DNA from 3 places in the Fictibacillus sp. Mic-4 genome. Region 3 is predicted to be linked to each of the others. Evidence: riboswitches for the same ligand, from Rfam matches in the RefSeq annotation. Region 3 holds a riboswitch; each other region holds the start of a gene.
The links. A riboswitch is a leader RNA that binds a small molecule or an ion and turns the genes downstream of it on or off. The one in region 3 is predicted to bind cobalamin.
Positions count from the first base shown of each region.

Region 1: linked by a shared signal. The riboswitch ahead of WD019_RS09060 ((2Fe-2S) ferredoxin domain-containing protein) and the one ahead of WD019_RS05830 (sodium:proton antiporter) in region 3 are both predicted to bind cobalamin.
Region 2: linked by a shared signal. The riboswitch ahead of WD019_RS07640 (ribonucleoside-diphosphate reductase subunit alpha) and the one ahead of WD019_RS05830 (sodium:proton antiporter) in region 3 are both predicted to bind cobalamin.

Region 1 covers NZ_JBBHZM010000010.1:45,813-54,057, reverse strand. Annotated here, with positions in the region: gene WD019_RS09070 (prenyltransferase/squalene oxidase repeat-containing protein) at 1-155, opposite strand, end outside; gene WD019_RS09065 (MATE family efflux transporter) at 371-1,732, opposite strand; cobalamin riboswitch at 1,953-2,143, shown strand; gene WD019_RS09060 ((2Fe-2S) ferredoxin domain-containing protein) at 2,304-2,675, shown strand; gene cobJ (precorrin-3B C(17)-methyltransferase) at 2,708-4,378, shown strand; gene WD019_RS09050 (sirohydrochlorin chelatase) at 4,400-5,290, shown strand; gene cobK (precorrin-6A reductase) at 5,297-6,067, shown strand; gene WD019_RS09040 (precorrin-8X methylmutase) at 6,082-6,729, shown strand; gene WD019_RS09035 (cobalt-precorrin-5B (C(1))-methyltransferase) at 6,732-7,844, shown strand; gene WD019_RS09030 (bifunctional cobalt-precorrin-7 (C(5))-methyltransferase/cobalt-precorrin-6B (C(15))-methyltransferase) at 7,828-8,245, shown strand, end outside.
Region 2 covers NZ_JBBHZM010000007.1:98,222-106,466, forward strand. Annotated here, with positions in the region: gene WD019_RS07615 (peptidoglycan D,D-transpeptidase FtsI family protein) at 29-2,365, shown strand; gene WD019_RS07620 (YjcZ family sporulation protein) at 2,462-2,554, opposite strand; gene WD019_RS07625 (YjcZ family sporulation protein) at 2,767-2,892, shown strand; gene WD019_RS07630 (metal ABC transporter substrate-binding protein) at 2,958-3,887, opposite strand; gene WD019_RS07635 (CBS domain-containing protein) at 4,066-4,485, shown strand; cobalamin riboswitch at 4,562-4,766, shown strand; gene WD019_RS07640 (ribonucleoside-diphosphate reductase subunit alpha) at 4,917-7,175, shown strand; gene WD019_RS07645 (ribonucleotide-diphosphate reductase subunit beta) at 7,207-8,244, shown strand.
Region 3 covers NZ_JBBHZM010000005.1:31,837-40,081, reverse strand. Annotated here, with positions in the region: gene WD019_RS05855 (IucA/IucC family protein) at 1-84, shown strand, start outside; gene WD019_RS05850 (IucA/IucC family protein) at 84-2,192, shown strand; gene WD019_RS05845 (MFS transporter) at 2,198-3,418, shown strand; gene WD019_RS05840 (type III PLP-dependent enzyme) at 3,439-4,665, shown strand; gene WD019_RS05835 (DUF1259 domain-containing protein) at 4,781-5,188, opposite strand; cobalamin riboswitch at 5,366-5,555, shown strand; gene WD019_RS05830 (sodium:proton antiporter) at 5,696-6,496, shown strand; gene WD019_RS05825 (YkvA family protein) at 6,681-7,067, shown strand; gene corA (magnesium/cobalt transporter CorA) at 7,167-8,138, opposite strand.

The DNA of each region.
Region 1 (8,245 bases), on a different contig from region 3:
TTCCATTCAAACATGCGCATTACAATAATCATGTACGCATCTGTTAATATGACATTTTCAAAACAAAATCTCCATGACCCGTCTTCAGATTGTAAGCGAAGAAGCTCCGTACATCGGCGCTCTATTTCTTTTTTTACCTTATTTAACCGATTCATACACGTCGCCCTTTCACTGCGATTTCCCGAACGATTCTCTCCTTTTATGAAATATGCAGGTACTTGCGGAAAGGTTCATTGAAAAGAAAACACCCGGCAATATTTTGCCGGGGATGGGGAGCACTAATAGGAAGATGATGTTGTTTACAGTATGAAATGAAAGTGGGAATAATATGCAAAAGACGCCCCCCCTCCATTCAAAGGAGGGGGGTTCGTTAAATAACTTGCTGAAGCTCGATGTCCTTCCTTTGTACGCGGGCAAGGCGGACGGAAAGGCAGACCGCACCAAAGGCGAGACCGGAAATTAAGCCGATCCAATAGCCGAATGCGCCAAATGAAGTGAATTTAGCAAGGACAATACCGCTTGGAAGGCCGATGATCCAATAAGAAACGAAAGCTAAAATAAATGTAATGTTCACATCTTTATAGCCTCTCAGCGCTCCCTGGATCGGGGCGGCAACCGCATCTGAGAGTTGGAAGAAAATCGCATAAATTAAAAAGTGTTTGGTCAATTGAAGAACGTGGCTGTCATTCGTATAGATGGACGCCACTTGCTCGTTGAAGATGAATAAACCAATTGCACACAGCATCCCCATTATGACCGCTATCGAGATTCCTAAATAACTGTACGTTTTTGCGTCTTTCAATCGCTTTGCCCCGACCTCAAAGCCGACCGCAATGGTGAGGGCCATGGCGATACTAAGCGGAACCATGTACAAGAACGAGGCAAAGTTAAGCGCTGATTGGTGTGCCGCAATCGTGGCTGTATCGAACTCGCTCATAAGCAATGTAACGGCTGCAAATATGCTCGTTTCGAAAAAAATCGAAAATCCGATCGGAACACCGATTTTTAATTGCTCTTTCCATGCAGCAAAAGAAACGCCATACAACCGTTTGAATATGTGATAATCCGCAAATGGCTTCATGCGGTGAATCACAAAGACCGCAATGAAAACGATACACCAATATGTGATCGCAGATGCGTAACCGGCACCGACCCCTCCGAGGCGGGGAAAGCCGAATTTACCGAAAATCAACAAATAATTTAGTCCGACATTGATTGGCAGGGCACAAAGTGTAATCATCATCGATACGCGGGTTTGCCCTAATGCATCAATGAAGCAGCGCAAAACATTGTACACAAAAAGCGGTATTATGCCGATGAAAATGGCGATTAAAAAACGGCGGGCGACATCGCGCACGTGACTTTCCAAATCCATATGATCAAGGATCGGGTCCAATAAAAAAATGCCACAAACAATAATAACGATGGAAAGAAAGACAGCGAGCAATATGCCCTGGATAACTTTAAACGGCACTTTGTCTTTCTCTTTTGCGCCGGCAAGCTGCGAAATGATCGGTGTTAAAGCAAGCAATATGCCGCTTAATCCGGTGTTGACAGGAGTCCATATACTGACGCCGATCGCCACACCCGCCAAATCATCCGGACTGACATGCCCGGCCATCGTTGTATCAAAGAAACTCATCGCATACAACGCTAATTGCGTGACTAGAATTGGAAGTAAAATAATTAGCAATTGCCTTAGTTTTTGCCGAACAGAAGATGTTTGATTCATTGCTTTCAATCCTCATTTGTGTGTAATATAAAAGCTCAATAAAAGGATAGTAACATACATTTATGACAAAATATAAGATTTTTGCTTCAATTTAGTATAAAATTCAGATTTATAAATCCAGCTAAACGAGCATTTTCACTAAAATAAAGTTTTTCTATTTTAAAATTTATTAGAATGTTATATCATAGAAACTGTTCGATTCTATCAATACAGTGAAAACCGAATAATTGCATTTAAGAGTGCCCGGGATGAACTTCCAGGGATAATAGGGAAATCGGTGAGAATCCGATGCAGCCCCCGCTACTGTAAGCGCTGATGAAATTGTCGATGCCACTGGCTCTAATCGCCGGGAAGGGACAAAAGTAAGATGATGCGCAAAGCCAGGAGACCTGCTTTTAAATGTTGTTTCATTTGCTTTTCGGAGGGAGGAGTAAAATGGCGGTAGACTACTAGTTTAGTCATTTTTTCTGCTATGCATGTTAGCACCTCCAGCTTCCAAAAGCTTGAGGTGCTTTTTATTTTTAAAAGACTAGCTGCAGTTGAAGGTGAAAAATAGTAAAGAGGTGGCCCTATGACGACCTGGAATTTAACAGGAACTGAGCATCATGTTTTGATTTGTAATGGATCGAGCTGTATGAGGAAAGGGGGAGAAGAGGTGACACAAGCGGTGCGCGATGAGATCGCATCGCTTGGCATCGACTCGAAAATCCATACGACAAGAACGCGTTGCAATGGGAGATGCAAAGATGCGTGCGTCGTTATCGTTTACCCGCAAGGCGCATGGTTAAACGGTATGACACCGGAGAGAGGGAGAGAAATGGTCCGAAAGCTGGCGGAAGATGAACTTAAGTGTTTGCAGCCATTTACAACTTACGAATTTAGACGCGGGGCAATGGCGCCAGTCGACAACAACGTAACGTTCGCTGGCATTTCAAAAACGTAAAAAAGATGGTGAACAACAAAGGAGGGATGCAAATGGAACAAAAAGGAAAACTGTTCATCGTCGGATTCGGTCCCGGCCATTTTGAACATATTACAGCACGGGCAAAAGAGGCGCTACAAGAAAGCGATATGATTATCGGTTACAAAACGTACGTGGAATTAATTCAAGGGCTGATTGACGATCAAGAAATTGTAAGCACTGGAATGACGGAAGAAGTATCAAGAGCCCAGGAAGCGGTCAAACAGGCCGAAAGAGGGAAGAAAGTAGCCGTCATTTCAAGCGGGGATGCAGGCGTATACGGCATGGCCGGACTCGTTTTTGAAGTGTTGATCGAAAAAGGGTGGAAAGAGGAGACGGGTGTAGCGGTTGAAATCATTCCGGGAATATCGGCCATCAACTCATGCGCTTCATTGCTCGGGGCTCCCGTTATGCATGACGCCTGCACGATTAGCTTAAGTGACCATTTAACCCCGTGGAGTCTGATCGAAAAACGGGTCGAGGCAGCAGCCCAGGCCGATTTTGTCATCGCTTTATACAATCCGAAAAGCGGGCGCAGAACGCGGCAAATTGTTGAAACGCAAAAAATTTTATTAAAATACCGTGATCCAAAGACGCCGGTAGGGCTTGTGAAAAGCGCCTATCGCGAGCGGCAGCAAGTCGTTATCACGAACCTGGAAGAAATGCTTGATCATGACATCGGCATGTTGACGACGGTCATTATCGGCAATTCTTCGACGTTTCTTTACGATGGAAAAATGATCACGCCAAGGGGTTATCAAAGAAAATATACGCTAAATAGCGAGAAGCAACGGCTGAAGCCGCACCAGCGTTTATCTAGGGAAGCAGAGCCATGGGCACTATCACAGGAAGACGAAACTGGCGAGTCGCAAACAGGCAATGAACGAAAAGAAAGCACGATGGCTGCCCTTTTGCCCCCGAAATCAAAAACGGATGCAAATGACTCTTTGGAATTGGCTCTTGAAGCGTTAGGCATGGTTGATAAAGAAGAACGAAGCGCTGAAAAATCCTTCATAACGGCCGGGCAGCCAATCGAGTCCATTTTTGAATTGGCGGTGAGCCCGGGGGTCGCGAATAAGCGGTTTACACCGGAGCAAATGATCACTCTTGCGGAAGTTGTTGGATCAAACGGAAGCATGGAATATACGCCAAATCACCAGATCGTCTTGCGCATTCCGACAACAGATCCAGATATGGTAACAGAGAAGTTGCATTCTGCCGGCTTTCTTCTAATGCCGATCGGCGATGTGCTTACGGTGAAGGCTTGCGATTTTTGCGATGGGGAAAAGGCGGAATCGATTCCATATGCCGAGGAGCTTCAAGAACGGCTTGGAGGAATGGCGCTTCCGAAAGAAATGAACATCGGTTTTAACGGGTGCGGCATGGCATGCTATAAAGCGGTTATGGAAGATATCGGGATCGTCTATCGGAAAGGAAAGTTTGATTTGTTTTTAGGCGCCAAACCTGCAGGCAGGACGGCTCATCCGGCCCAGCCTGTCGCAGAAGGAATTGAGCCTGATCAATTAGTAGATTTAGTGGCTGACATTATCGAATTCTATCAAGAAAAAGGACATCCGAATGAAAGATTTTACAAGTTTTTCAAACGAGTAAAAGAAATTAAAGGATTCAAGCATCAAGAGATCGCACCAAAAATCAAACTTGAGCCGGCTCCATGCGGAGAGTAGGCTTTTTAGGAGGATGGCTAAATGAAGGCTATATTGTTTGTAGGGCATGGGAGCCAGTTGGAAGAAGGAAATGAAGAAGTAAGAACGTTTATCAAATTGCTTACGCCAAAACTGGGCAAAGATCTCATTATTGAAACATGTTTTCTCGAATTTGGCTCGCCATCGATCATGGAAGGAATCGACCAATGCGCAAAAAAAGGGGCAAGCCATGTATATGTCATACCGATAATTTTGCTCCAGGCGGGACATTCAAAAATACATATTCCAGCCACGATTGATGAGGCCAGGGACAAGTATCCATTCATCGGATTCACTTATGGCCGCCCGATCGGCATTCACGAAGAAACAGCGGACATTTTGTACAGCCGTCTTAAGACAATCGGTTTTGATGCAAAGGAACCAGATGAAGAAACCGCAGTCCTTCTCATCGGCAGGGGAGGAAGCGATCCTGATGCCAACAGCGATCTTTACAAGATTTCTAGATTGCTATGGGAGAGGTGGAACGTTAAGTGGGTCGAGCCGGCTTTTATGGGCGTGACTTCACCGCTAGTCAATGAAGGGGTTGAGCGCTGCCTGAAGCTCGGGGCGAAAAAAGTGATTTTGCTGCCGTACTTTTTATTTACAGGCATATTGATGAACCGGATGGCCGAGATGCTCGAGGGGTTCAAGAACGAATACCCGAACAACGAATTTCTTTTGGCTGATTATTTCGGCTTCCACCCAAAGCTACAGAAGATCATCAAAGATCGAGTGGAAGAAGCGCTAGAGGGCGAAGTGAAAATGAACTGCGATACATGCCAGTACCGTATTAACGCGATGGAGCATATTGATCACCACCATCATCACGATCACGGCCATGATCATGGACATCATCACCATCATGGGCATCATCATGTTCACGAAAGTAGGTGAAACGAAATGATTTTAGTGCTGGCAGGGACGAGTGACGCAAGAGAACTCGCATTAAAAATAAAAGAAAACGGGTTTAACGTTTTAACGACCGTTGTAACGGAAAATGCAGGAAAAAGTTTGAGCGATGTTGGATTGGACGTGCGTGTCGGCAGATTGACAGATTCCGAAATGGCAGCCCTCATTCAGGAGAGGAAAGCGCAGGCGGTCGTCGATGCGAGCCATCCGTTTGCCGAAGAGGCGTCAAAAAATGCCGTAAACGGCGCGAAATGTGCGAACGTCCCATACATCCGTTATGAGCGGGAAACGCAAAACTTCCGCCATGAGAAGATAACGTTCGCAAGCTCGTATGAGGAAGCGGCAGACCTTGCAGCAACGAAAAAAGGCGTCATTATGCTTACGACCGGGAGCAAAACCCTTCACATTTTTGCCAATCGGTTGAGAGAAGTGGAGGGCACAAGGCTCATTGCCCGCATGCTTCCACGCAAAGACAATATGGAAAAATGCGAGGCGCTCGGAATTGAACAAAAAAACATCGTGGCGATGCAAGGGCCATTTTCAAAGGAACTGAATAGAGCGCTATTCGACCACTATAACGTGACGCTTATGATTACTAAAGAAAGCGGAAAACGAGGAGCGGTCGATGAAAAGCTGGAAGCAGCACTTGAAGCGGGGATTGAAACGATTATGATCAAGCGTCCAAAAATCAACTATGGAACCGTTTATTCCGATTTTCAAAGCGTGATTGATCACTTGAAAAGTCTCGTAAACATGGGATAAGGAGCGAAATAACGATGGATTTTAAAACAGAATTTAAGCCGATTACGGTGCAGCCTCAATTAATTGAAGGGAAAAGCTTTGAAATGATCACTGAAGAACTTGGCGACCATCCTTTTACGGAGGAGCAGTATCCGGTGGTCCAGCGCATTATCCATGCTTCTGCCGACTTTGAACTTGGAAGAAGCATCTTGTTTCACCCCGATAGCATCCGAGCGGGAGTAAGCGCCATTAAGAAAGGGAGAAATGTCATTTGTGACGTGCAAATGGTGCAAGTCGGAATCACCAAACAACGGATTGAAAAACATGGCGGATCGATCAATGTGTACATATCCGATCCTGATGTAATGGAAGAGGCAAAACAATTGGATACAACAAGGGCGATCATCTCGATGAGAAAAGCGATAAAAGAAAATGAAGGCGGCATATATGCGATCGGAAATGCGCCGACGGCCTTACTTGAGCTTATTCGGTTAGTTAAAGAAGGCATCGCGAAACCAGACCTCATCATCGGTCTCCCGGTCGGATTTGTCTCTGCGGCCGAGTCGAAAGAAGAGCTGGCTAAATTGGATGTGCCGTTTATCACGAACGTCGGTCGGAAAGGCGGAAGTACAATTACAGTTGCTGCACTAAATGCACTTTCTCTCATCGCAGAACAGGTGTAAAGATGAATAAAAAGCAAGAAAAAGATCCATCTAACATGCGGCACGGCTATACGACGGGGGCTTGCGCAACAGCTGTAGCAAAAGCCGCATTGATAGGTTTGATCACTCATGAACCTCAGAAGGAAGCGACCATTCGTTTGCCGATTGGCAAGGAAGCGACCTTTAAAATCGAAAAATGTGAAGTGAATGGGGACATGTCCGTCGCTGAAACAATTAAAGACGCCGGAGATGACCCTGATGCCACTCATCAGGCGCGAATTGTTGCTACCGTGACATGGAGCGGCGAGCGGGGCATCATTCTTGATGGAGGCGAAGGTGTCGGAAGAGTGACAAAACCAGGCTTACCCGTCGCTGTCGGCGAGGCGGCCATCAATCCCGTTCCGCGGAAAATGATTATCACGACTGCAGAGAACGTACTTAATGAATTTGACGTGGAAAAAGGGATTAAAATCGTCATTTCCGTTCCGGACGGAGAGGAAATCGCCAAGAAAACGTTAAATGCGAGGCTTGGAATCATTGGCGGCATTTCTATATTGGGGACGCGGGGCATCGTTGTTCCGTTTTCGACAGCCGCATATAAAGCTAGTATCGTTCAGGCGATCAGCGTCGCACGTGCTAGCGGATGCGATCATGTCGTCCTTACAACGGGGGGAAGGAGCGAAAAATTCGCGATGGAGCTCCTTACCCACCTGCCGGAAGAAGCCTTTATTGAAATGGGCGATTTCGTCGGCTTTTCTCTTAAACAATGCAAGCGGCAAAACATCAAGAAAGTATCCCTTGTCGGCATGATGGGCAAGTTTTCTAAAATTGCGCAAGGGGTCATGATGGTCCATTCGAAAAGCGCCCCGGTCGATTTTGGTTTTCTTGCTGAAACAGCGAAAGCGGCAGGTGCAAAGGAGGAGCTTATTGCGGAAATTCAAGAGGCGAACACCGCTTCACAGGTAGGCGACTTAATGCGTGAGGCGGGGTGCCAGACGTTTTTTGAAAAGCTATGTGAGGCCTGCTGCATAAGTGGTTTAAACGAGGTGAATGGCGGCATGGAAATCGAAACGGCCATTTACACGATGAAAGGACAATTATTAGGGAGGGCTGTTCGAATTGACGCAAACGGTTAAAATTATCGGCATCGGAAATAACGGCAAAGAAAGTCTTCCTCAAACGCTTATAAGATGGATTGAGGAAAGCGAAGTATTGCTTGGAGGAGAGCGGCAATTATCTTATTTTCCAGCTTACAATGGTGAAAAAGTCGCAATTAGAGGGGGACTGAAAAGCATTGTCGAACGACTTCAACATGAATCAAGAGATGCGGTTGTATTGGCTTCAGGCGACCCGCTCTTTTACGGAATAGGCAGCTACTTATCAAAGAAAGTGAAAGTCGAAGTCTACCCTTATTTAAGCTCTGTCCAGCTTGCCTTTGCAAAAATGGGCGAAAGCTGGCAAGATGCCTATTTCACCAGCGTTCACGGGAGGAGCTTGAATGGCCTCGTACAGCGGATCGACGGCAAGCCGAAAATCG
Region 2 (8,245 bases), on a different contig from region 3:
TGTGTTACACTCCAGGGAGGGGAAGAGAATGGAAGTTCAATCTGTAAATAAAATGAAATCCAAAATAAAGAAAAAGAAAAGCCACTTGCCTCTGAGGCTCAATATCTTGTTTTTATCTGTATTTGCATTATTCTCGATCCTTATCCTGCGTTTAGGTGTGTTGCAAATTGTGCACGGAGAAGAAAAACGTTTAGAATCAGAAGCGGTTGAAAAGGAAGAAGCGACGAAGGAATCGCCCCGCGGTATCATTTATGACCGCCACCACCGGGTTGTCGTCGATAATAAACCGTTTTTCACCCTCACATACACGAAAACAAAGAGCACGACCCCAGAAGATACCATGCGGGTCGCTAAATGGCTTTCCCGCTACATAAAAGGGGATCAAGATAAAATTACTGAAAGCGATAAGAAAGACTATTTTATTGCCAAACAAAGCCTGAAGGCGAGAGAAGCTTTATATAACGTAATGGAAAAACGCCTTAATGAAGATGAACGGGCCAATTTGGATGCTGCTAAACAATACAAGCTTTTAAAACAAAGAATAACGGCAGGGGATTTGAAACAATTGCCTGCCGATGACGTGCAAGCTTTATTGAAAGCCCATTTGTCAAAAGAAGAGCTGCAAAAAAGCAGCGACGGGCAATATAAGCTTTTAACGGAGCGCTTAACAGAAAACGATTTGAAAAAGTTTGGAAAAAACGGGCTGCAAAAATTAATGGTCAGCCGCCTTTCGAAAAAAGAATTGAAAAAGAGCGACAGTGAACAATATAAAATTTTAAAAGAACGGATTACGAAAGACGATTTAAAAACGTTAACGAAAGATGATTTTAAAGTATTGGCGATCAAGCGGAATATGGATCAAGGTTCCTCATACACCGCCCAACCGGTCATCAAAGGCTTGACGAACGAGCAAATCGCTGTTATTTCGGAAAACCTCGATCAATTGCCGGGCGTGGAAATTTCGCCGGATGCCGACCGGAAATATCCGTATGGCGAATCGCTGAAAACCATTTTCGGCAACATTAAACAAATGCCGAAAGAAAAGCAAGGGTATTATTTAGCGCGAAACTATGATTTAAGCGACCAGGTCGGCGTAAGCGGCCTGGAGCAGCAATATGAAGATGTGCTTAGAGGCACAAAGGAGAAAACCGTTTATAAAATCAATCCAAAAAACGGAGAAACGATCGGGAAGCCGAAAGTCATCCACGGCAAGCGCGGCAAAGATTTAGTGTTGACCGTTGATATGGAACTGCAAAGCAATCTGGAAAAAATTGTGGAGAAAGAAATAAAAACGTCTAGAACGATGGCCGGCAATGAATATGTCGACCGTGCCTATATTGTCATGATGAATCCGAAAACGGGCGAAATTTATGCGATGGCCGGAAAGACATATGACAAGAAAACAGGAAAATTCCATAACGACTCGTATGGTGCCCTATTTAACGCTTATGCCATGGGATCGACGGTTAAGGGTGCTACCATTTTAACAGGCTTTCAAAAGGGTGTTATTCATCCAGGTACTGTCCTGTATGATACGCCATTGAAATTCGGTCAGGGGAAGCCAAAAAAGTCATGGAAAAACATGGGGTATATTGATGACCTCGAGGCATTAAAAATGTCTTCCAACGTCTATAACTGGCGCGTTGCGATGATGCTGGGGAAATATGATTATGATAGAGGCGTTTATTACGGCAAAAGCAAGACGCTCGGTTTTGATGTAATGCGCTATTATTTCAGCCAGTTTGGCCTCGGGGTGAAAACGGGGGTTGATTTTCCAAATGAAGCGACCGGCTATAATGGCGGCTATCAGCAATTAGGGAACATGATTGATATGGCGATTGGACAGTTTGATACATATACGCCGCTGCAACTTGTGCAATATGTATCCGTAATTGCCAATGGGGGGTATCGCGTTCAGCCGCACCTTTTGCAAGAAATTCGCGAACCGAGCCCTTCAACCGATAAGGAAGGCAAATTAATTGAAAAAGTAGAGCCGCACATTTTAAACAAAGTCGATATGAAAGAAGAGTATATTGATCGAGTCCGGCAAGGCTTTTACCAAGTGATGCACAGCCCTGGAGGAACGGCCTATAAATATGGCTTCCATCAGGCAAAATACCATGATCCTGCCGGGAAAACGGGGACGGCCCAGGTGTATGTCAACCATGGCCAGACCGAAAAATATAATATTACGATGGTCGGCTTTGCGCCGTTTAAAAACCCTGAAGTCGCATTTGCGATTGCCGTCCCGAATGTTTCGACGTATTCCAATAATGATGTTGCGGGAAGAATCGGCACGCAGGCGCTCGATACTTATTGGAAGCTGAAAGAAAAATATAAAGAAGAGAATCAATCGGATAACTAAAAAATCGGGAGATGTCCCGATTTTTTTAGTTTGGCGCTTCGCCAATTGATCGAAGTCTTGCTTCTTATAAGAGAAACAATTGTAGCGTTTTTCCCATTACCACCAACAGCCAACGCAAGCGCACCCGACAATAATTAAGAGAATGAACAGTACGATAATGATGGCGAACCATCCGCCCCAACCTGCCATTATGGACCTCCTCTCTTAAAAGCAGTTTGTCTTTCCTTCATAACATATGAAGGATTAGGAAGCTTTGTAGAGGACAAGAGTGGATAAAGGAGAAAATGGACATTTTTGCGCCATTTCGAAAATTCCACATTTGTACCGGTACAAATCATGGGGTAGTCACATATGTTATGGGTGAAAGCAGTTAATTAACTAATGTTGAAGGAGGAAACAAAATGGCACTTGGATGTGGATTTGGGAACGGCTTTGCATTAATCGTCGTCTTGTTCATTTTGTTAATTATTATTGGATGTGCATGTATTGGATTTGGCGGATACGGCTTCGGCGGTGGTTGCTGCTAATTACAATGATGATTCCCTTGCAAGGAAAAGAAAGACCATCGGACGTTCCGATGGTCTTTCATAGTTTATTTTAAAGCGGCTTGAAGGGCAATTGCATTTTTCTTCATTAATGAAAGATAATCTTCATGATGGTTCACGTCATCTTTTGTTAACGATTCAAGGTTGCGCATCGTTAATGTGCGCGCCCCTGTTTCTTTTTCGACGACGCTTGCGACTTTATTGTTCACATTTCCTTCAAATAAAATGTAGTGAATGTGCTCTTTTTTGACGAGCTTAATGATTTTCTCCAATTGTTTTTGTGATGGTTCCTCCGAAGGCGACAGGCCGGTCACGCCAACTTGTTCTAAACCATAGCGTTTGGCTAAATAACCGTAAGCAGCGTGTGAAACAACAAACGCTTTCTTTGATGATTTGGCAGCGGTGTTTTTGAATGATGCATCCAAATGCTCTAAATCTTTTTTCAAAGATTGATAGTTTTTATTGAATTCGGCTTTTTCTTCAGGTTTTAACGCAATTAATTCATTTTTAATGTTGGCGGCTATTTTTTCAGCAAGGACTGGATCGAGCCAAACGTGCGGATCTTTATCACCGTGATCGTCATGTCCTTCTTCTTCATGTTCTGACGCTTTTATTAAATCGATCCCTTTTGCTGCTTCAATGACTTTCACATTTTCATCTTTAATTGCATCTTTTACTGCATTTGCAAACCCTTCAATTCCAGTTCCGTTATAAATAAATGCGTCTCCTGTAGCGACATCCATCATCGTTCTCGTCGTTGGTTCAAATGAATGAGCGTCTGCCCCCGGGGGAACAATATTTTTAACTTCAACATACTTGCCTCCAATACGCTCAGTGAAGTATTGCAAAGGATAAATGGTTGTAAAGATTTTTAGCCGGCCGGAATGATGATCATTGGAGGCCTTTTTTGCACCGCATCCAGTTAGCAAAACCGAAACAATAAGTAATACTGTCAAGAATCTATATTTGTTTCTCATGATGTTTCTCCTCTCATTTTATACGCACGTTTTATTATAAACGGAAAGACTACGATTTGTAAAACGAAATTGTTACGATTTATCGAAGGACTGTTTAGAGTGTATAATTCTCTTGATTTTCAGTAGATCTGTTATAATATAATGGGTAACAACTGGATTAGAGGAGGCACATATACAAATGAATATCGCTTTTTATTTATTACCAAAAGATGAAGTAAAATACTTAAATCCAGAATCAACGATGAGACAGGCGCTTGAAAAATTGTCGTACCATAAATATACATCGGTGCCTCTTGTTTCTGAGGATGGTCGCTATGTAGGTACGCTGACTGAAGGAGATTTATTGTGGAAGCTCCGGGATGCGCTTGAAATCGGATATGAAGAAGTATTGAAAACGAAATTGAAAAACGTGCCGCAACGGGTTCGCAACATTCCTGTTACCATCAACTCGAACATGGAAGATTTAATTCCTCTTTCAACCGATCAAAACTTTATTCCAGTAACAGATGACAACGGTTACTTTATTGGTATTATCAGACGACGAGACATCATTAAGTATTGCGCAAAAGTCATGCAAGAAAATATTGATTTGAAATAACAGAAGGAAATGTTGCCAGAACTATTGACAAACACAATATTTAGTGTCAAAGTAATAGATGTTAACTACATATTGAATATGAAGTAAGAATAAAGGTGTCTTATAAAAGACTTAATAGGGAATCCGATGGAAATTCGGAGCTGTCCCCGCAACTGTAATTGTGGACGAAATGGGAATATCCACTGTGTAAAGAACGCGCGATGGATCGTGGCTTTTACATGGGAAGGACCAGAGTAGAGCGAAGCATGAGCCAGTAGACCTGCCTTTTTCTTATGCGTTTCTTTTCTTCGGGGATTGAGATGAGAACGACACGGGCTAAAAATGTGATGTACAACTGTGCATTTTTATTTGTGTCGTTTTATAGAGCTCATCCTTGAAGAAGGATGGGCTTTTATTTTTGAAAGGAAGTGTTTCGTTTGACTACCGATACGATGGAAAGAGAAAGAATCATCCAAACATGGATTGAGCCAGTTCTTAGCCGGTTTCCACAATTGCATTCCAGGCCCTATATCGAAAAAGTAATGTCCTTTTTAAACGATCATGAAGATATAAATGAACAGAAGCTTGCCGATGTATTGATCTTAAATAGCCTTGAACGAATAAATGCAAATGAACCGGACTGGACGTTCATGGCGGCATCCGTTTTTTTAAGAAAACTTTACATGGAAGCGGCAAAAAATAGAGGGTTCAATCCGGAGATCAAATATGGCTCTCTTTACACGCTCATTTCACGGTTAACGGATGAAGGGATCTATACACCTGAACTAATAGACCGCTATGAAAAAGAAGAAATTGAAGAACTCGAGGGAGTTATTGATCCTGAAAAAGACAAGCTGTTTACATATATTGGCGTAAGGACGCTGGCTGACCGCTATCTGGCTAAATCGTACGATGGCCGGGTGTACGAGCTGCCGCAGGAACGTTTTATGATCATTGCAATGACATTAATGATCAATGAACCCGTGCACAAGCGAATGGAGTTTGTTAAAGAAGCGTACTGGGCGCTTTCTAACCTGTACATGACGGTGGCGACGCCGACACTCGCCAACGCGGGTAAAAGCTATGGGCAGCTATCCAGTTGTTTCATAGATACGATGGATGATAGCCTGAGAGGCATTTATGATACGAATACCGATGCGGCTACCCTTTCAAAAGGGGGCGGAGGAATTTCCATCTATATGGGGAAAATCAGAAGCCTCGGATCCGATATTAAAGGATTTAAAGGGACATCATCAGGCGTCATTCCATGGGCGAAGTTGCTCAACCAGACGGCTGTCAGCGTCGATCAGCTTGGCCAGCGCAAAGGCGCCATCAGCATTTATTATCCTGTGTTCGGGAAAGATCTTTTTTCGTTTTTGGACAGCAAGCTGAATAACGGGGATGAACGATTAAGACTGCATGATTTATTTATCGGGTTGTCAGTCCCAGATCTATTTATGGAAAAGGTCGAAGCGCGAGAAGACTGGTATTTGTTTGACCCGCATACGATCAGGAAAGTGATGGGATATGATCTGGATGATTTTTATGATGAGGAGCCGGGCAAAGGAAGTTTCAGGGAGAAGTATGAAGAATGTGTAAAAGCGGCGAATGAAGGGTTGTTCGGTGAGCGGGGAACAGGAGGTTACGATGTCGTACCCGCCATTGAAATTGTTAAACGAATTTTAAAAAGCCAGCTTGAGACAGGCGTTCCTTATATGTTTTACAGGGATACGGTCAATCGGGCAAACCCGAATAAGCATACCGGCATGATTTATTGCAGCAATTTGTGCACAGAAATTGCCCAGAACATGAGTTTGACAAAGGTGATTGAGGAAACAACGGAAGACGGAAAGATCATCATCACGAAAGAACCGGGTGACTTTGTAACATGCAATTTAAGCTCGATCTCGCTTGCCCGCGCGGTGAAAGCAGATGTTTTAGAACGATTGATCCCGATTCAAGTGCGGATGCTCGATAACGTCATCGATTTGAATGAAGACCGTATTGAAGTGCCGCAAGCGGTTTTGACGAATAAGAAGTATCGTGCCATCGGTCTTGGAACGTTCGGATGGCATCACCTTCTGGCGTTAGAAGGCATTCGCTGGGAATCGGAAGAAGCGGTAGCGTATGCCGATCAACTTTATGAAAAAATTAGCTATTTAACGATTCATGCAAGTATGGAATTAGCGAAAGAAAAAGGCGCCTACCCTGTGTTCGAAGGATCGGACTGGCAAACGGGCACTTACTTTGACTCGCGGAATTACACTGCCGGAAAATGGCAAAAATTAAAAGCGGAAGTGAAAGAAAATGGGCTTCGCAACGGGTATTTAATGGCAGTGGCACCGAACTCGACGACGGCGATTATTGCGGGAAGCACGGCATCGATCGACCCGATTTTCAAAAAAGAGTACTCCGAAGAAAAGAAAGATTACAAGATTCCGGTTACGGCTCCGGACTTGTCAGCCAAAACAATCTGGTATTACAAATCGGCCTACGAAATCGACCAGCAATGGAGCATCCGGCAAAATGCGGCACGGCAAAAACATATTGACCAATCGATTTCGTTTAATTTGTACGTTAAAAACAATATTAAGGCGAAAGAGCTGCTCAACCTCCATTTAACTGCGTGGAAATCTGGATTGAAAACCACCTATTATTTACGTTCAACGTCACAGGCGGAAATCGATGAATGCGAAAGCTGTTCAAGTTAAATGGCAGGCTCTAATGAGGAGGAGTTTTTAAATGGAAAAATTGCAAGAAAGAAAACTGTACGATGTGGCAGCGCCAAATGCTTCAACCGGCATCATCAACGGGAAGAGCTCGAATGTCTTAAACTGGGACGATGTCCGCTTCTCATGGGCCTATCCGCTCTATAAAAATATGCTCGCCAACTTTTGGACGCCATTTGAAATCAACATGTCAACCGATATGAAACAATATCCGCAATTGAATGAAGAGGAGAAAGAGGCGTTTAATAAAATTATTGGTCTACTTGCTTTTCTCGATAGCATTCAAACGGACTATAGCGGAAGGGTAGCCCACTATTTGACAGATTCCAGTCTCGTCGCTTTAATGACGACCTTGTCCTTCCAGGAAGTCGTTCATAATCAATCCTACAGCTATGTGTTGTCAAGCCTTGTTTCGAAGCAGAAGCAAGATGAAATTTTCGAGTATTGGAAACATGACCCGGTATTAAGGGAACGAAATGATTTCATCGCTGAAGGATATGAACGGTTTGTGAATCATCCGACGCCAAAAACGCTGATGGAGTCGATCGTGTACGACATCATTTTAGAAGGCCTGAATTTTTACTCCGGGTTTGCGTTTTTCTATAATTTGGCACGCAATCAAAAAATGGTGTCGACAAGCACGATGATTAATTACATTAACCGTGATGAACAGCTGCACGTCCTATTGTTCCGAAATATATTTAAAGAGCTGCTGAACGAATTCCCCGAACTTGACAATGAAGAAACGGAGAAGTTTGTCCGAGAAACGTTTAAGCGGGCAGCAGAGCTAGAAATCAATTGGGGACGTTACATTATCGGAAATAAATTCATGGGCATTACCGGTTCTGAGCTTGAGGCGTACATTAAGTTTATGGCAAATAAACGGGTGAACGAACTTGGGTTTGAGCGGCCGTTTGAAGGCTATCGCGAAAATCCGATGAAATGGATTAAAGCTTATGAAGATGTCGACAGTGGCAAAAGCGATTTCTTTGAACAAAAATCACGTCAATACACAAAAGTATCCGATGTCAATGGTTTTGATGAGTTATAAA
Region 3 (8,245 bases):
ATGCGCCTCTGTGGGGATGTGACAGCGTACTCGTACATGAAAGTTCCAAATCCAATGATCAACCGGGAAGGAGAGACGATGTGATGGGTGTAAGTCCGAACCAACTTTTACAGATGGATTCACTAGATAAAGCAGCCAGAGATAGTAAGGAAGGAAAGATGATGGAGGATGAATTGAACGTTCTTACTTTTTTAAAAGAAAATGAGCCAACTATGGTTCCGGCTTATCAATTATCGCTTGCAAGAGGCCGCAGGGGAATTTTGAATCGGCTTGTAAGTGCGATGTTGCGTGAGGATATTATGGGACTTGTTTCATATTCGTATGATCTCTACGTCATTGGCACCATTCATACATTAAATGTTCCATCCATTGATGAACACTGGCAGAAGATCATTCAGACACTCCATACATATGGCTTAGACAGCGGCAGAAGTTACAAAATATATTCTCTATCTGAAAGTTCGTGCATTGTGATCCCGGTAAGCCGAACATATGCGTTTAACCGTTTAGAAGTGGCAGGGAAGATATTGCATGTTTCAGAAAAGGGAGCCCGGAGATTGGAACATGCCGTTGAGTTTTTACAATTAATAAGGTCCAAAGAAAATACGAATGGGGGAAATGGATATGATTGGACGCGGCTAGCGCTCGAATTGATGAACGGAAGCGCCAATCTTGCATTAGCATATGCGTTTTGGTTAGAAAAGAAGAAAAAGCTACGAGAAATCGCCAGAAAACAAGACATCGCAACGACTTTTGATTGGGTATTGCTGCAAAAGAAACTAGATCCTGATTTTGATGCGAGCCTGTTTTTTGAGCAATTATCGGTTGAGGGACATAATCTTCATCCAGGTGCAAAAACGAAACTCGGCATGGAACCGAAAGATGTGTTACGCTATGCACCGGAATTTAATGGAGAAGCTGCAATTCAGTTTGCAGGTATTCGAAAAGATTATGCAGAGTTCGCTTTTATTGAGGAAAATACAAAGGATGTAAATGAATTTCTATTTACCGAGTATCCGACGTTACGAAAGGCGGTAGAGCAAGAATTTACAGCTCGAGGGCTTCGTGTGAACGATTTTATATTCGTTCCCGTGCATCCGTGGCAGTTGAAAAACGCGATCCCGGTTATTTACAAACAAGAAATAGAAGAGGAGATTGTCGTTCCAATAGGCGGATTTCAAGTTCCGGGCGGTGCAACCTCATCATTTCGAACGGTCGTCCCTTTTAAAAATGGCGGTGTACCTAAACACGCCATAAAAGTGGCGGTCAATAGCCAGATGACGTCTACAGTTCGTTCCATATCTGCCAATACGACAAATAACGGGCCTGTCTTTACCCGAATCATTCGTTCCATTATGCAGCAAGAATCGGAGTTGGCCGAGAAGTTTGTGCCAATTTGTGAATGTGCGGGCTTCAATTTCAAGCTAAAAGAAACAGATATGAATCATCTGAAAAGTAGAAATCTGTCAGCGTTATTGCGTGAAAATGTAGAATCATTTACGGCTAAGGACGAGGTGGCCATCGTCGGTAGCTCGCTTTTTTCTGAATCGCCGATTACGGAAAAAATCATTTTCGCAGAACTCATTGAAACGTATGCGAAAGTAATAGACGAAACCTCCTTGCGTAGGGCTGCTTTTCGGTTCATCAGTGAATATGTTTCGATCGCGTTGCCGGGCTTTCTCACCCTTATGGTCAAGTATGGAATCGGTTTAGAAGGACATTTGCAAAATAGTATCATCATATTTAAAGACAGCCGCCCCGTTCGGATGCTTTTCCGTGATTGGGGAGGGGCAAGAATTTTTGCAGACAGACTCCCAGTTGCTAATGTTAAAAAGGAATTTTATCCCGGTTCCGTAACGGTGACAAACATTCTAAACGAAATGCACAATAAAGTGTTTTATACGGTGTTTCAAAATCATTTCGGCGAACTGGTCATGCAGGCTTGCAAATATTTTGGGCTATCAGAAAGAGATTTATGGCAAGAGATTTATCGAATTTGCGAGCGCGTGTTTGCTGATTTAGAGTCCTTGCCAGAATATAAAGAAAACGTCCGTGTTGACAGAAAAGCATTGTACCGGCCGGAAGTCGATCATAAAGCATTGGTAAAAATGAGATTAGCCCCCGCTGGAAAAGATTATTCTTACGCCACTGTTCCGAATCCGCTTCACGAATTCTGGAAAACGGAAAAATGAGGCCAATGGAACGGATCGAAGTTCAGCATAAATCATCACGACTTGCGCTTCACTCAAAGTCGTTCACCATTTTTATGGCCGGAAGTTTCGTTACACGGATAGGAGATTGGCTGGATTTAGTTGTGTTAAATTGGGCAGTATTGCAATTTACGAATTCGCCGCTCCATTTAGGGCTGATGAACGCATGCCGATTAGCCCCTACTTTTTTCTTTAGTGTCCCGGCAGGCATATTGGCAGATCGATATGATAGAAGAAAACTATTAATATCGATTCAAATAGGGACAATACTATTGACGTTTTGCCTTGGTTATCTTGCCGGGGCAAAGCCGCCTTTTTGGCTTTTTGCCATGGTTGTAGCAGTAAGATCCAGTCTGGCGGCAATGGACACGCCGATCCGAAATGCACTCTTGCCGAGTCTTGTCTCGGAGCGCTCGATAGCGAGTGCAATCGCGATTAATACTTCGGTCATTAATCTTTCCCGCATGATTGGACCGGCGATTGCCGGAGCCTTGCTTCCGGTTATCGGCATTGCCCATTTATTTTATATGAATGCGGTCGCCACTTTTGGCGTACTGTTTTCTTTATGTGCCATACGTTATTCTCCAATCCCGAATCGGAATCAAAAGAAAGGAGAGAAAGCGACGCTCCGGGAAGCTGCAGGCTTTATCAAATCCCACCCGGTGGTCCAATCTTTGCTTTTATTGGCGATTGTACCAATGGTATTCGGATTTCCTTACACTACGTTGATGCCGTTATTTTCAAGGGATCTTTTACAGCTAGGGCCAGAGGGATTTGGAATGCTTTTAACGATTTCATCCATTGGGGCAATAGTTGGAACGACCTGGCTTTCTTTTGGGAAAGAAGTGAAACGGCCGGGAAAGTGGCTGATTGGTTCCATAATGGCCTTTGGGCTTTCTTTACTTTTGTTTATAGGGATTCAAAATGTTCCAATCGCGGGAGTAGCGATGTTCTTTGTTGGATTATCAAGCCAAATTTATCGGACGATGAGCCGGATTACGTTGCAGTTACAAGTTCCGGACGGGATGAGGGGACGAATATTGAGCATCGCCTTAATGGATAGAGGGTTTATTCCGTTAGGAGCGATCATGATAGGCGCTATTGCTGCACAGGCCGGAGCGTTGCTGGCGGGTATCGTAATGGGATTAGGATGTATTGTAACAACTTTCATGATTGCAGTAAGCAGACGGCAAATTTGGAAAATGTAATAGAGGAAAGAGGTAATAAAATGATAGAAAATATAGTGAAATCTTTGAAGCAAGAGCGGGAGCAGCCTTTTTGCGCCTATATCTATGACATGCCAAAATTGCGTCGGCATGTGAACAAGTTAATTGAAAGCCTCCCCTCAGCATGCCGATTATTTTATGCAATAAAAGCCAACTCAGATGAGACTCTATTAAAAGCGCTGGCACCAATTGTTCACGGGTTTGAAGTAGCATCGCTAGGGGAGATCGAGAAAGTGCGGGCCGTCGATGAGAGCATTCCGATTTTGTTTGGAGGACCAGGAAAAACGAAAGAAGAGATTGAAGGAGCAATTGATCACGGGGTCACTTTCCTTCATGTCGAGAGCCTGCACGAATTACAGTTGGTTAACTATATAGCAGCTCAAAAAAGGACATCCATATCCATTTTACTGCGGGTCAACCTGCGCAACTCCGTTCCAAACGCTCAGTTAAAAATGTCAGGAGTTCCGAGCCAATTTGGAGTGGATGAAGAAGAAGTGTCTGGAGCAATCGACTTAGTGCGCTGCTTGCCGAATGTCAGGCTTTTCGGCTTTCATTTTCACGCAATGTCAAATAACCTGGATCCAGCCGCCCACGTGCACTTCATCGATCATTGTTTTGAAAAGGCAAAAATATGGGGAAAAGAATGGGATTTAGACCTTTCTTATATCAATGTAGGCGGAGGAATCGGAATCAACTATCAAATGGTAGAAGAGCAATTTAATTGGGATAATTTTATTCTGCGGCTGGAAAAAATACTGGAGAAGCATAGCGATGCCAACTGGCAAACGATTTTTGAATGTGGCCGCTATATTGCGTCTTCGTGCGGTTACTATGCAGCAGAAGTATTGGATATTAAACAAAATCATGGTCGCTATTTTTGTATCATCCGCGGAGGGAGCCATCATCTTAGACTTCCAGCTGCCTGGAAACAGAGTCATCCGTTTACGATCGTACCGATAGAGGAGTGGCCATACCCTTTTAAGCGTCCTGAAGTAAATGAATCAACGATTACGGTTGCGGGGGAACTGTGTACACCGAATGATGTACTGGCAAGAAATGTCCCCATTTCACGATTGCACGTTGGAGATATTCTTTTATTCAGCTACGCGGGAGCATACGGCTGGTCGATTTCGCATCATGATTTTCTTACGCATCCGCACCCAGAGCATATTTATTTAGATTCCGAACCTATAAATGAAGCGGATGAGAAATTGGTTGAGTCACGTTAATCTTAATGGCATACATTATTGGCAAAACGAAAACGAATTTAAAAAGCTCACCCTGCTTTGGTGAGCTTATTTTATTAAAAATTTTTTTGCACGCTTCTTTTCAATTGATATAAATTTAGCCTCTTAAGACTCTAAATGCGTCCCTGACTTTTCTAGCAAATTCTAATGGCGGTTCAACCGATTCGAAATGCATGTACATCGCCCGAGGTTCTTCAAATAACCAGTGGTTATGCAATGCAGTAACAATAATATTTCGTTTGCGAAGTTCGGTCATTAATGGATTTGCTTCCGCTTGCAAAAGCACAGTTTCCCCTAAATTTAACGCTCTGCCATTTCGGTCAACGTCTTCGAAAGAAAAAAATTGAGGAATCACTAACGGAGATTTAGCACGGCGTCCAAGAATGGTGAAATTTAACGTGCGGAATTTTTGTACAAGGCATACTCCATTTTCATCTAAACTGCCCATTCCACCTAGAATTCTAGCAAATTCCTGGCAAAGGCTTTTACGACTTTCCCAATTCATAAAAAGCCCTCCTTACAACTTTATTTTAAAAAGATAGATTTTATCTTTTGTTACTACATATATGCATGACTCTCTTACGATGAGAGGGCAAAAGGTAAGTGTAACAGTGGAATTATAAACTTGTGATAGAAAAAAGAATTGGGTTATTGAAGAATTTTTGGTACTATAAAAATAGAAAATTATATAAGACAACCAGGTGCCCTTGTAAGACAAGGGGTAACAGGGAATCGGGTGGAAATCCCGAGCGGTCCCGCCACTGTAATTGAGGAGTGCTCTATCATTCATGTCACTTAACTTCAACGTTAGGGAAGACGGTAGAGTGCCATGATTCAAAAGCCAGGAGACCTACCTGTGTTGTAGCACCAATACGGCCTTCGCGGAAAGGAGAGGTGTACTCGATGTAAGCGACAATCATATTCTGCCCTTTTGTCGTTTTAACTTAAGTACTCATCCTCAATCTGTCTCAGGTTGAGGATTTTTACGTTTTTATAAGAGGAGGGATTTTTAATGGAAACGCTATCACTTTTTTTGCTAGTTTTTACGTTAGGTCTCAGGCATGGATTAGATGCGGATCATCTTGCGTTTATTGATGGACAAACCCGATACAATTGGCGAATGGGCAGCCCATTTGCGCGCTGGGTCGGAACATTATTTTCGCTCGGACATGGGGGGATGGTAGCTGTTACAGCCGGCATTTTAGGAATTGTGATGAAGAACTTTTCGTTCCCGTCGTATTTTGATCATTTTGCATCGTGGGTATCGATTATTTCTTTATTTCTCATTGGTACGCTAAATACGTATAATCTATTGCGAACCCGAAAGAGTAACGAAGAATTTCATCTAAGTGGATTAAAGGGAAAATTTATTCCAAAAGTCGCGCGGGGAACTACGAACCCCCTTCTTATTGTTTTAGTCGGGGCGTTATTTGCTTTAGCGGCTGAAACCGTGAGTCAAACGGCTGTCTGGTCTTTGGCGGCGGGCAACAGGGGAGAATATACCCCTTTAATGCTAGGGATCGTTTTTATGTTTGGCATGATGATTACCGATACCATTGATTCGCTTATCGTTTATAAAATGATCAATCAGTCAAGCCAACTTGGAAAATCTGCATCAAGACTAATGGGCTGGGTAATTGTCATCCTCGCATACGGGGTTTCCTTCTATCTGGCATTTACCTACTTTAACCCATGGGCTGAACTCGATTTCGAAATCGTCGGAGTCATTCTATTTATCTTCTTAGTTGCTACTTTCATTTTTGTAAGTGTTCGATCTAAAAGACAAAACGTAGAAATGAATACTTCGAATTAAGTGAAGAAGCTCTGACAACTTTTTTGGTCAGAGCTTTTTATATTGAAAAATCTATCTTTAAATGAAGAGAGGAATAGAAATGAGAAAACAACAAGGTTATGATTACATTGAACGATGGAAAAAATTAATGGTAGAGCATGTTGTGCAGCATACGGTAAACATTATATTACAAAGGTGAGGAAAAGTGGGCAATATAAATTTAAGAAAGTGGAAGGTATATGCAAAAAAGCTAAAAAGCGAACTATATACGCTATATTTAGCCAATAAACATCCGAAAGTACCCTGGTATACGAAAATTTTTTCGATATGCGTCGTTGCGTATGCCTTCAGTCCGGTCGATCTCGTACCCGATTTCATACCTATTTTAGGCTACCTCGATGATTTAATTCTCGTACCGTTGGGGATTTATTTTGCCTTTAAGATGATGCCAGGTGATGTAGTGAAAGAATGCAGAAAAGAAGCGGAACGCCTGATGAATCAAGCGAAACCGAGGAACTGGATTACCGGAGGGCTGATTATCATCTTATGGATGCTTATTGCACTATGGATCATGGAAAGGCTATTCTTCTAAGTAAGAGGATTGAGAGAAGCGCCTACTTGATAAAAAGAGATGTATTGACTCAGCAAAAATGATACAAAGAAAAACGAAGCGGATTGCCCGCTTCGTTTTTTATAACAGCTTATTTTTCTTAAAGTATTTCCACATCATCCAGACTAATACGACCATTAATGCCAAAATGAAGATCGTTGAATAATGGGAACTTTGGAAAGGCAAAGGAACATTCATTCCGAAAAAGCCGGTTATAAAGGTTAACGGCAGCATAATCGTCGAAATGATCGTCAAAACATTCAACTTTTCAGATGATTTCGCGCTAATGATGGAATAATACGTATCGAGCGCACTGTTGACAAGGTCCCTGTATGTTTCTGTAGCATCAGCGATCCGTTCCAAATGGTCAATCAAATCGGTGTAAAAGGGGACGTTCTCTTCACGAATATTAAATTTCCATCTTCCGTTGATCGTTAAAAATACTCTCCGCTGTGGAATAATGACGCGGCGAATTAAAATAATTGTCCGTTTTAACGCAAGAAATTCTTCCGTCACTTCTTTTACTTCTTCGTCATACATTTCATCTTCTAATTCATCAATACGGGCGCTGATCCGGTCGAGAATCGGAAAGTATTCGTCTGTAATTCCGTCGATTAATGTATATAAAAGGAAATCAGCGCCTTTATCCATATATTTCGTATGCTTATGACAGATCGCATCCATTTGGCCAAGCCATTTTAATTTATGTTTGTGAAGAGTAACAACATAATTCGGGCCAACAAACACATTTAATTCCAATGTCGTAATTTCATTGTCGCTTTCTTCATTGTACCTGAGGGCATGGAGAACGAAAAACTTGTAGTCTTCGTAATCGTCCATTTTCGCCCGCGGGCTGTCATGAAGGCAATCTTCAATGGCCAATGGGTGAAAGCCAAATATATCAGCGATTTTATACAATTCGTTGCTTTTCACATCATATAAGTCAATCCACAACAAATTTTCTGGATTAGCTAAGTACGCATAAACTTGTGAAAGGTCAATATTACTTTGCATGCTCTTGTCATTATGGTTGTAAAGATATGTTTTGATCAATCCATTCACCTCGCTGTTTTCGAGGCTTAGATGTCACACCTACTTAAGGGAGAGAAAAAGACACCCGTTGCCTCTTTAGTATTTAACAGAAAACGATTCCTTATCCG